DNA from 2 places in the Sulfitobacter pontiacus genome. Region 2 is predicted to be linked to the other one. Evidence: riboswitches for the same ligand, from Rfam matches in the RefSeq annotation. Region 2 holds a riboswitch; the other holds the start of a gene.
The links. A riboswitch is a leader RNA that binds a small molecule or an ion and turns the genes downstream of it on or off. The one in region 2 is predicted to bind cobalamin.
Positions count from the first base shown of each region.

Region 1: another riboswitch for cobalamin. It lies ahead of AB1495_RS04105 (DUF1636 domain-containing protein); the one in region 2 lies ahead of AB1495_RS11305 (ABC transporter substrate-binding protein).

Region 1 covers NZ_CP160849.1:811,025-816,791, forward strand. The annotation lists gene AB1495_RS04090 (mannose-1-phosphate guanylyltransferase/mannose-6-phosphate isomerase) at 1-1,118, shown strand, start outside; gene AB1495_RS04095 (biotin transporter BioY) at 1,194-1,739, opposite strand; gene AB1495_RS04100 (cobyric acid synthase) at 1,835-3,295, opposite strand; cobalamin riboswitch at 3,463-3,681, shown strand; gene AB1495_RS04105 (DUF1636 domain-containing protein) at 3,775-4,155, shown strand; gene cobW (cobalamin biosynthesis protein CobW) at 4,152-5,186, shown strand; gene cobN (cobaltochelatase subunit CobN) at 5,193-5,767, shown strand, end outside.
Region 2 covers NZ_CP160849.1:2,303,398-2,309,164, forward strand. The annotation lists gene AB1495_RS11290 (catalase) at 1-441, opposite strand, end outside; gene AB1495_RS11295 (ABC transporter ATP-binding protein) at 546-1,313, opposite strand; gene AB1495_RS11300 (iron ABC transporter permease) at 1,310-2,338, opposite strand; gene AB1495_RS11305 (ABC transporter substrate-binding protein) at 2,359-3,375, opposite strand; cobalamin riboswitch at 3,519-3,718, opposite strand; tRNA gene AB1495_RS11310 (tRNA-Glu) at 3,840-3,914, opposite strand; gene AB1495_RS11315 (SDR family oxidoreductase) at 4,099-5,046, opposite strand; gene AB1495_RS11320 (AraC family transcriptional regulator) at 5,214-5,767, shown strand, end outside.

The sequences.
Region 1 (5,767 bases), 1.5 Mb from region 2:
ACGCGCAAGCGCTGATGCTGGTCGCGCCGTCGGACCATGTGATTCCTGACTGCGATGCTTTTGCCCAGACGGTGCAGGCCGCGGTGCCGCGCGCGCAGGCGGGTGATCTGGTTACCTTTGGCGTCACGCCGACACGGGCCGAAACGGGCTATGGCTATCTTGAGTTGGCCGAGGGGGCGGACGCGCGCGCCAAAACCCCGCAACCCCTTGCGCGCTTTGTCGAAAAACCGGATCGCGCACAGGCGCAGGGGATGCTGCAGGCGGGGAATTTTCTGTGGAATGCTGGGATCTTCCTGTTCACCGCGCAGACGATTATTGACGCCTATCAGACCCACGCGCTCGAGATGCTTGGCGCGGTGCGCGCATCGCTTGACGGGGCGACCTCTGATCTGGGGTTGACCCGTCTCGCGCCCGAGGCTTGGGGCCAAGCCGATGATATCTCTATCGATTATGCGATCATGGAGAAGGCGGATAACCTCGCGGTGATGCCATTTGCCGCCGGCTGGTCCGATCTGGGCGGTTGGGATGCGGTCTGGCTGGAAAGCGGGCCTGACGCGGCGGGAAATGTCTGTTCAGACAATGCCACGGCGATTGATTGTGCGGGCACGCTGCTGCGATCGGAAACCGACGGGTTGCAACTGGTCGGCATCGGGCTGGACAACATCATCGCCGTCGCCATGGGCGATGCGGTACTGGTGGCGGATAAATCGCAAGCGCAGCGGGTGAAGGAAGCGGTTGATGCGCTCAAAAGGCGGGATGCCAGCCAAGCGGTGCAGCTGCCGCGCGATTACCGGCCGTGGGGGTGGTACGAAAGCCTTGTGATCGGCGGGCGGTTTCAGGTGAAACGCATCGTGGTGAACCCCGGCGCAGCCCTGAGCCTGCAAAGCCATCACCACCGGTCGGAACATTGGATCGTGGTCGAAGGCACCGCGAAAGTGACCGTGGACGATACCGTCAAATTAATCAGCGAGAACCAGTCCGTCTACATCCCGCTCGGGTCTGTGCACCGGATGGAGAACCCGGGGAAACTGCCCATGGTGCTGATCGAGGTGCAGACCGGCAGCTATTTTGGCGAGGATGATATTATCCGCTACGAAGATATCTATGCGCGGGGGTAAGGCTTCGTCTGCCTTGGCAACGAAAAAAGCGCCCCCCTTTAGGGGCGCTTTCGCTGTTCCAGGCTTTGCGTCGGATCAGCTGCGCGACAGGACGCTGGCAGGGCGCGCTTTGGCCAGACCGCTGGTGATAAAGCCTGCAAGCACTGCTTTGATCAGGTCTCCGGGGATGAACACGGTCACCAGCGCGGCGGATTCCAGCAGCGATTTATCCAGCGCAATCGACAGGCCGATGATCCCGAAGATATAAAGCACGACGATCCCGCCGATGACCGAAGCAACCGCCGCAACGATGATCAGCGAGGGCCCGTACCATTTTTCGACGATCAGGCCGGTGACAAAAGCCGCCACGGGGAAGCCGATCAGGAAGCCGGAGGACGGCAGCATGAAGGCACCCAGCCCACCGTTGCCACCGGCCAGAAGCGGCAGCCCCAAAGCGACCAGCAGCAAGAAGAGCAGCACGGCCAGCGCGCCGCGTTTGGCCCCCAGCACGGTCCCGCAAAGCATGATGCCCAAGCTTTGCGCCGTGATCGGCACGCCAAAGCCAAGCGAGAATTTCGGGATCAACGCAAGTGCTGCAATCAGGGCAGCGAACAGCGCAACGAGGGTCAGGTTACGTTCCATAACAAAGGGTCCTTTGCGTAAATTTGACGGCATGTATCCCCGCGATCACAAAATTAAGCAAGCGTCGTGATCGTGACCAAAGGTCAGCGCGGGTGTTATGCAACCGGTGCGGCACAGGCCAGCAGGGCGGACACGTCCAGATGGGTTTCCATATGGTCGGCCAGCGCGTCGAGCGTATCTTCCACGGTCTGACTGTAGGAGGTCGGCCCTGCCCCCAGCCCCAGTTGCGCCAACCAGGCACTGCGGAAACTATCGTTGGTAAAGAGCCCGTGCAGATAGGTGCCGGTGATCTTGCCATCGCGCGACCCTGCCCCGTCGGGGATGCCGTTGATATGCGCAAAGGGCGTGGCGCAATCGGCCCCCACCGTCTGTCCGATGTGGATTTCATAGCCGTCGATCTGCGTGCCCGTGGCGGCATGGTCGGCGGTGACGCGGGTCAGGGTCTTGTCCGGGGCCATGCGGGTTTCAACATCCAGCAGGCCCAGCCCCTCTTCGCGGCCCGCAGGTCCCTCGAAGCCCTGCGGATCCTCGATAAACCGGCCCAGCATCTGGTAGCCGCCGCAAATTCCCAGCACCGCGCCGCCGCGCCGCACATGGGCATAAAGGTCGATGTCCCAGCCTTGGGCGCGCAGGAAAGCCAGATCGCCGCGGGTGGATTTCGTGCCCGGCAGGATCACCAGATCGGCGTCCGCGGGCAGCGGCGTGCCGGGGGGGACCATGGTCAGCCGCACCGAAGCCTCCGCCGCCAGCGGGTCGAGGTCGTCGAAGTTCGAGATGCGCGAGAGCATGGGGCAGACGATGTGGAACCCCCCGTCGGAGGGCGCGCGCGACAGGTCTACCGCGTCTTCGGCGGGCAGCAGATGCGCGTTGGCGAACCACGGCAATGTGCCGAACCCCGTCCAGCCGGTGCGGCGTTCAATCTCGCGGTAGCCGTCGTCAAAAAGGCTGACATCGCCGCGGAACTTGTTGACCAGAAAGCCGGTGATCATTGCCGCGTCCTTTGGGTCCATCACCACTTGGGTGCCGACGATCTGGGCGATGACGCCGCCACGGTTGATATCTCCGGCCAAGACAACGGGGACACCTGCGGCGCGGGCAAAGCCCATATTGGCAAGGTCGTTCTGGCGCAGGTTCGTTTCAGCCGGGCTGCCCGCCCCTTCAACGATGATCAGATCGGCGCTTTGCCCGAGGATACCGAAGCTTTCGAGCACGGGGGCCATCAACCCTGCGCGGGCCTTGCTGAAGTCACGCGCTTGCAGGGTGCTGTGGCGCTGCCCTTGCACGATCACCTGCGACCCGCTGTCGGTTTCGGGTTTCAGCAGGATGGGGTTCATATGCACCGACAGGGGCCGTCTGCAGGCGATCGCTTGCAGGGCCTGTGCGCGGCCGATCTCTCCGCCGTCCTCGGTGACGGCGGCGTTGTTCGACATGTTCTGCGGCTTGAACGGCGCGACGGAAAGCCCCCGACGCGTGGCCGCGCGGCACAGGCCCGCCACCAGCATGGATTTCCCCACATTCGATCCGGTGCCCTGGATCATGATGGCGCGGGTGGGCATGGCGGGACCTCGTGTTTTTTGTGCAGTCATTGGTGTCAGCCTGCGGTGATCCCGTCAAGCGTCCGCGCGTGCCCCCTGCGCATTGGTCGCCCGCGGGAAAATCCGCGCAAAGCGGGTTTGGCCCCTGCGTTATGACAGGCGCAGCTTGACAGAGGCGGGCAAATGACCAATGCAGGGCGTATGTTGGTTCCTGTCCCAGACAGGCGAAGAGGGAACGCGATACGCATTGATCCAGCCTTGGGTCAGCGCCAAGCGCAGCCGCCCCCGCGACCGTGACCGGAGAGAGCTTTCAACCACTGGCCCGCAGGCTGGGAAGGTGAAGGTTCGCAAGGCAAGCTGCCTTAGATCCGCAAGCCGGGAGACCTGCCAGCATAGTTTGTAACGGGCGAACGGGGTGTTTCGCGACTGGCCTAGAACGCTGTTCGCATGTCGTTCGCTGCTGGCGATCCCCCTTGGCCCATCGACGTATGAGGCAAGATATGACCACCACGGATCAACCGGTCACCGTCACCATCTGCACCACCTGTCGCGCAGGTCAGATCACCGCCGAGGACGCGCCGCGCCCCGGCCAACAGCTGTTTGACGCGCTGTCGGGGCATCTGCCCGACGGTGTGCAGCTGCGCGGAGCCGAATGTCTGTCGGCCTGTTCGCGGGGCTGTTCGATGGTCCTGTCGGGTGGGCCGTCGCGCTGGACTTATGTGTATGGCGATCTCGACACTGACGCGCATTTGTCCGATATCGTGAATGGCGTCTCTGCCTATGCCCAGACCTCTGATGGCGTGGTGCCCTGGCGCGAACGCCCCGTGGTCTTCCGCAAACAATCCATCGCCCGCATTCCCCCACAGGAGCCTACCGAATGACCAACCTTACCAAAATCCCCGTTACCGTGATCACCGGCTTTCTGGGCGCTGGCAAAACCACCTTTATCCGTCACCTGATGGAGAACGCGGGCTCCAAGCGTCTGGCCGTGCTGGTCAATGAATTCGGCACCGCCGGTGTGGATGGCGACATCCTGAAATCCTGCGCGATTGACAATTGCCCCGCCGAGAACATCGTCGAGCTGGCAAACGGCTGTATCTGCTGCACCGTGGCCGATGACTTTATCCCCACCATCGAAGCCCTGATGGCCCTGCCCGAAACGCCTGATCATATCCTGATCGAGACGTCGGGGCTGGCGCTGCCAAAGCCCTTGCTCAAGGCGTTTGACTGGCCAGCGATCCGGTCGCGCATCACCGTGGACGGCGTGATTACGCTTGCCGATGCCGAAGCCGTGGTCAGCGGGCAGTTCGCCCCCGATCTGGAGGCCGTGGCCGCGCAGCGCGATGCCGACGACAGTCTGGACCACGAAACGCCTTTGTCCGAGGTGTTTGAAGACCAAATCGCCTGCGCCGACATCGTGCTGCTGTCGAAGGCCGATCTGGCGGGCCCCGAGGGCGTCGAGGCTGCGCGCAAGGTGATCGAGGCGCATGCGCCGCGCAAGCTGCCGATCATTCCGATGACCGAAGGCGTGATCGACCCGCGCGTTGTGCTGGGTCTGGAAGCCGCCGCCGAAGATGACATCGACGCGCGCCCCAGCCACCACGACGGGCATGATGATCACGAACATGACGACTTTGAAAGCGTGGTGATCGACATGGGCGAGGTCGCCGATGTCGCCACCCTTGAGGCCGCCGTGTTGCGCTTGGCGCGCGAACAGAAAATCCTGCGCGTCAAAGGGTATATCGCCGTTCAGGACAAACCGATGCGTCTGCTTGTGCAGGCCGTGGGCGAGCGCGTGCGCAGCCAGTTCGACCGCCCTTGGGGGGACACGCCGCGCCGCAGCCAACTGGTTGTGATCGCAGAGCATGATCACGTGAACGAAGCCGCGATCCGCGCGGTGCTGGAGGGCTAAGCCGCCATGCATGTCGTCTTTCGCGAAAGCCACGGACTGGACCAAAGCGATCTGCCCCAAGACCTGGGGCAGACGCCGGCGGATCTGGTGGTGCTGTCCTTTTCGGACAGTGATCTGGGGGCTTTCGCGGCGGGCTGGCATCGTGCGGAAGGGGGCTTGCCGTCGTTGCGGCTGGCCAATCTGGTCGCGCTGAAACATCCGTTGTCGGTCGATACCTATGCCGAACAGACCCTTGCAGGGGCCAAGGCGGTATTGGTGCGGCTGATCGGGGGCGAAAGCTATTGGCCTTACGGGCTGGCGACCTTGCAGGATATGGCGCGCAAACAGCAGATCGCGCTGGCGGTGCTGCCTGCGGACGGCCAACCCGACCCGCGGCTCGACGCACTGTCGACGCTGCCGCATTCGACGTTAAGACGCTTGCAACATCTGTGCGATACGGGCGGGGCGGTGGCTGCGCAGGCGGCACTGGCGCAGCTGTCGCTGGCCGCAGGGCTTTACGCGGGGCCGGCCAAAGGGGCCAAGACCGTGCCCGAGGCGGGGTTCTACCGCCCCCACACCGGTGTGATCCCCGCGCCGGAACC
Region 2 (5,767 bases):
GATGAACTGCTGGAACTTGATCGGATCGCGGACAAAGAAGATCGGGGTGTTGTTGCCGACCATGTCAAAGATGCCTTCGTCGGTGTACATCTTGACCGAGAACCCGCGCGGGTCGCGCCATGTATCGGGGCTGCCGCGTTCGCCTGCCACGGTTGAAAACCGCATCACCACATCGCATTTCGCGCCGGGCTGGAAGATATTCGCCATCGTGTATTTCGACACGTCTTGCGTCGTCTCGAAGGTGCCAAATGCGCCCGAACCTTTGGCGTGGGGCTGGCGCTCTGGAATACGTTCACGGTTAAAATTCGCCATCTGTTCAAGCAGATAGTGGTCATTCAGCACGATCGGGCCATCGGGGCCGACGGTCAGCGAATGTTCATCGCTTTGAACGCGAATTCCGGCGTCTGTGGTTGTGGGAGGGGTTTGCTTCTTGTCGGTCATCTGTAGCTACTCCTTCAGGGTCCACAGGCAAAACCTGTAGCGTGACGGATGGTTCCCGACCAAATGTGTAAGGAGTTGGATAGAGCCGTGGCCGGTTGGCGCGCTTAATGGGTCGCCGTGTGAAAGCGGATCACCTGCGCGTTATCCGTCGGATCGACAAGGAAATGCCCGCAGACGCCAAAGACCTCGCGCAGGAGGGGTTCGGTCATGATCTCGGAGGGGGTGCCAATGGCGCGCAGCTTGCCCTCTTGCAAGACGCAGATCCGGTCGCAGAGCGTGGCTTGGTTCAGGTCGTGCAGGGCAATGATCGCCGTTGTCGGCAAGCGCTGGATCAGTTCAAGGATCGACAGCTGGTGGCGGATATCCAGATGGTTCGTCGGCTCGTCCAGCAGCAGTACTTGCGGCCTTTGGGCCAGTGCACGGGCGATATGCACGCGCTGTTGTTCACCGCCCGACAGCGTGTGCCAGTGGCGGTCGCCAAAACCCGACAGATCCACATCCGCCAGCGCCTGCGTGACGATGGCGTCGTCCCCTGCGCTCCACCCGCGCAGGGCGGACAGCCACGGGGTGCGGCCCAGTTCAACGGCGTGGCGCACGGTGATGCGATCTGCGGTATCGGCGTGTTGTTCGATCAGGGCCAGCCGCTGCGCAATGTCGCGCTGGCGCATCTTTGCCAGCGGTGCGCCGTCCAGTTCGACCCGCCCGCGCGAGGGTTTCTGAATGCCGGCAAGCATATGCAGCAAGGTGGATTTGCCCGACCCGTTGGGCCCGATCAGCCCCAGCTTTTCGCCCGGCCGCAAGGACAGGGACACGTCGTTGACGATGGCGCGGTTGCGCACCCGCCAGCCCAGTTCGTGACAGGACAGAATCATGGCGACGTCCTTTTGCCAATCAGGATCAGCGCGAAAACCGGCGCGCCGACCAAAGCGGTCACCACTCCGATGGGCAGCACTTGGCCCGGTACAATCACCCGTGAAATCACATCGGCAAAGACCAGAAACACCGCCCCCGCCAGTGCAGATGCCGGCACAAGGATCGCATGACGGTGACCCACGACGATGCGCATGGCATGGGGGATCACCAGCCCGACAAAGCCTATCGCCCCGACCACCGAGACCATTACCGCCGTGACCAACGCCGCCGTGCCGATCAGCAGCAACTGCACGCGGCGCACCGGAATGCCCAAGGACGCTGCGCTGTCGCTGCCGAAGGTAAAGGCATCCAGCGCGCGGGCGTGCCACAGGCAGGCCAGCAGCCCGATCATCGCCGCGGGCAGGGCGCTTAGTACATCGGGCCAGCGCACGCCCGACATATTCCCCAAAAGCCAGAACATGATGGCACGGGCCTGTTCGGCATTGGCCGATTTCGTGATCATCAGCGCGGTCAGAGCGTTGAACATCTGGCTGCCCGCAATACCGGCCAGCACGATCACGCCCGCGGCCCGCAGGCCCACACCGCCCCCTGCCGCCTGCGCCAGCAAGGCCACAAAAGCGAAAGCCACCAGCGCCCCGCTGAACGCACCGATAGACAGCGAGATAGCACCACCCCCCAGCCCGAGGATGGTCACCGCAACAGCGCCGGTGGACGCCCCCGCAGAGATGCCCAGCAGATAGGGATCCGCCAGCGCATTGCGCAGCAGTGCTTGCAGCACGACGCCCGACAGCGCCAGACCGGCGCCGCAGCACATTGCCACCACGGCCCGCGCCATGCGGTAGTTCCACACGATGCCCTCGTCGATCTTGTCCACCGCATAGCCCGCGTTCAGCGCCTTGTTGGCCAGCACCTTCAGCACCACCAGCGGCGGGATAGAGACCTCGCCGATGGCCGCACCAAACAGCAGTGCGGCCAGCAGCACCGGCGGGATGATCACCCACCAGTGCCACTGCGGCCTGCGCATCACAGAGCGGTCGATTGCGGTCATTCGGCCAGATCAAAACCGGACAGCGCGTCAGCCATCGTTTCCAACGCATAGATCGCACGCACGGTCGGGTCCATCGCATGGGCGTCCATGGTGATGATGCGGCCCTCTTTCACCGCGGTCATCTCGCGGGCGACGGGATCGTTCATCAGGAAGGCGCGCTTTTTCTCGATGTCATCCGCAGGGAAGCGGCGGCGGTCCATTTTGGCGAGCACGATGAAAGTCGGGTCGGATTTTGCCAGAGTCTCCCATCCGACCAGCGGCCATTCCTCGGCCGAGGTCACGACGTTTTCAACGCCAAGCTTGTCCATCATATAGGCGGGCACACCCTGTTGACCTGCGACATAAGGGTCCGCCGCCATCTCGGACGACGAGAACCAGAACAGCGCCGAGGTGCCTTGGGGCAGGTTCAGCGATTTGGCTTTCTCGACCGCCTTTGCCTCGCGCGATTGCAGGTCTGCCAGCAGCGTGGCACCGGCGTCTTGCGCGTTGTAGATGAGGGCGAGCTCTTCGATGCTGGTATACAGCTGCTGGGTCGTGAACAGTTCAGATCGCGTGCCGTCCGCGCCGACAGAATTATCCTTGGCCGCGCAATCGGTGGGCATCACATAGGTCGGCACGCCCACCTCGTGAAAGCTGTCGCGGGTGCCGACCATACCTTCGGGGCCGACGTGCCATTCATACATCACGGTGACCAGATCGGGGCGTTTGCCCAACACGCTTTCAAAGCTGGGATCGTTGTCCGCCAGCCGTTCAATCGCATCGTTGGTGTCTTTGAACTCTGGCAAAACGGGGCTGAACCAGACAGAGGTTCCCGCGATCCGGTCCTGTTGACCCAGCAGATACAGGATCTCTGTCGTGGATTGCCCGATGGTCACGGTGGTCTGGGGCGCCGCATCAAAGCTGAGCGTATGGCCGCAGTTGTCGATGGTCAGCGGATAGTCTGTCTCTGCGCCAAGCGCGGTGCTGCCTGCGAGGCTCGCAATCAGGGTCAGGATGGAAAAAAATGTTTTCATATCAAGGGCTCCGGTTGGTCCGATGCCGGGGTCTTTGAATAGAAAGAGAAGGGGCCAGCCAAACGGCGCGCGGGCGCATTTTGGTCTGCGCGTGTGGTAAGATCCGGTCCCATCATCATCCTCTCCCGAGCAACCCCGCCCGGTGTTTCAGGTTCAGTGTCGGCAGGTCTCCTGACTGACGGATCGCGGCTGTCCCCGCCTTCCCGGACCTTTAGGCCCAGTGGCATGATGGAGGTAGCTCACCGTCTACAGTTGCGGGGGCAGTTCCGGTTCATCCACAGCAAAGCGCGGATGGCGAATTCCCTATTATTTCCCGAAGGAAACCGACCCGGTTTCGATGACAGTTGTCCGCCGACCCGTCAAGTTGCGTTTTGCGGTCATCATCGCGTGACAAAGGCAAATAACGCGGGCCACGGTTCCGCAGAACGGGCGAGAGGCACATAACAAACGGAAGGAAAACCAAGTGGCAGCCCGTAGGGGAGTCGAACCCCTCTTTTCAGGTTGAAAACCTGACGTCCTAACCGATAGACGAACGGGCCACTTAACTTGTGAGCGCTTCTTTAGGCAAAGCCATCGGCGGGCGCAAGTGCAAGCCGCATGAGAAAGCGGGGAAGTACGGCAAAAAAATCACAGATTTTGATGCCGTATTCTAAGGGGCGTATGGCGAGGGGGAATCGTCGCGTGAAACGCGCGCCGCGCGCGGGATGAGGGCGCGCGTTTCCCTTAGATTTCCCAGTGAAAACCCGTCGCTTTTTCGGAGACGGCCCAGAGTTTCTCCATCACGGGTTTGTCGTAGGCATGAGGGTTCAGCGTGCCTTTGCCAACGGGCCCTCCGGTTTGCATCCATCCGGTCGGGCCATAAAGCGCGCGCTGCGCCAACCCGTCTTCGGTCGCGCACATGACCTCGGGATACGCGCCTTTTTCGGCGGATTGCACCAGTGGCGTCTTGCTCATCATCCACCAGGTGACCCGTGTGAACAGCCCGCCGCTTGTGCTGATCAGCGAGGTCGCCGACGCGCCGGGGTGGCAGACGTATACCTCAACGCGGCTATCGGTGGCTTTCAGCCGGTCCTGAAGCTTATAGGCAAACATCATCTGCGCCAGCTTGCTTTGGCTGTAGACCGCGTTGGCGCTATAGTTCTTGTCCCAGTTCATGTCGTCGAACTGGATCGTCTTGATCCCCATGTTGTACCCGAGGCTGGACACCACGACGATGCGGCCCGCGCTTTCCTGAATGCGATCAAACAGCATTCCGCACAGCAGGAAGTGCCCATAGTGGTTGGTGCCAAGCTGGCTTTCGAACCCGTCAACGGTCAGTTGCTGTGTTGGCACCTGCGCGATGGCAGCGTTGCAGATCAGCGCGTCAATCCGGGGAACGGTGCGTTTCACCTCCTCCGCCGCGGCGCGCACGCTGGCCAGATCAGACAGATCCATCCGCACAAAGCTCACCTCGGCGTTGGCACCGAACGTGTCCTTGAGCGTTTTTACCGCGGCGATGGACTTATCGGCGTTGCGGTTCAGCATGACGACTTTTGCCCCCTTGGACAGCAGGATGCGCGTGGCCTGAAAGCCCGCACCGGCCGTCGTGCCGGTGATGAGATATGTTTTCCCCTTGAGCGATCCAAGGCGATCAGGTGTCCAGCCTTTGGGTCCGAAAGTCGTGTCCTTCATCGTCATGTTCCTTTTCGATGTCAGCGCGGCAGCGATGCGCGCTGTGTTTGATGTTGAAGAGTAAATAGCTCTCGGCTGTCTCTCAAAACAGGCGAGATCGTCGCGAATACTTGCCTGATTGTATCACGCGCTTGCGAAAGGCGGATGTGACGCAGTAGATTGCCCTCATGAGCAAAGACCAGATCAAACAGCTAATCAGGAACAACGCGACCCAAGAGGGGCTGACGGGAACCGGCATTGACGGGGTGCGCCTGTTTCGGGCCACGCAGTCGATTCCTTGCGTGCCGGCGGTCTATGAACCCAGCGTTATTGCGATCGTCAGCGGGGCGAAAGAGGCCGTGCTGGACGGGCACAGGTACATCTATGACGACAGCCGATATATGTGCTGCCCGATGTCGATGCCGGTGAAGGCCGGCACGCCGACCGCCTCTGCCGAAAGCCCGCTCTACGGGGTTATCATTTCGCTCGATAAGCGGGTGATGACAGAACTGTCGATGGAGATGGAAAATACCGGCAATGTGATTCCCGAGGTCAAAGGCGGTTTACGCGCGCAGGGGATCAGGCTGGCCGCTTGGGATGATGCCTTTGCCGACGCGCTGCTGCGTTTGCTGCAATTGGGTGGCAATCCGGCGGATACGGCGATCCTTGGCGAGGCACGGCTGCGCGAGCTTTACTACGCGATCCTGAAGGGCGAGGCAGGGCGTTTTGCCAGACAGGCCTT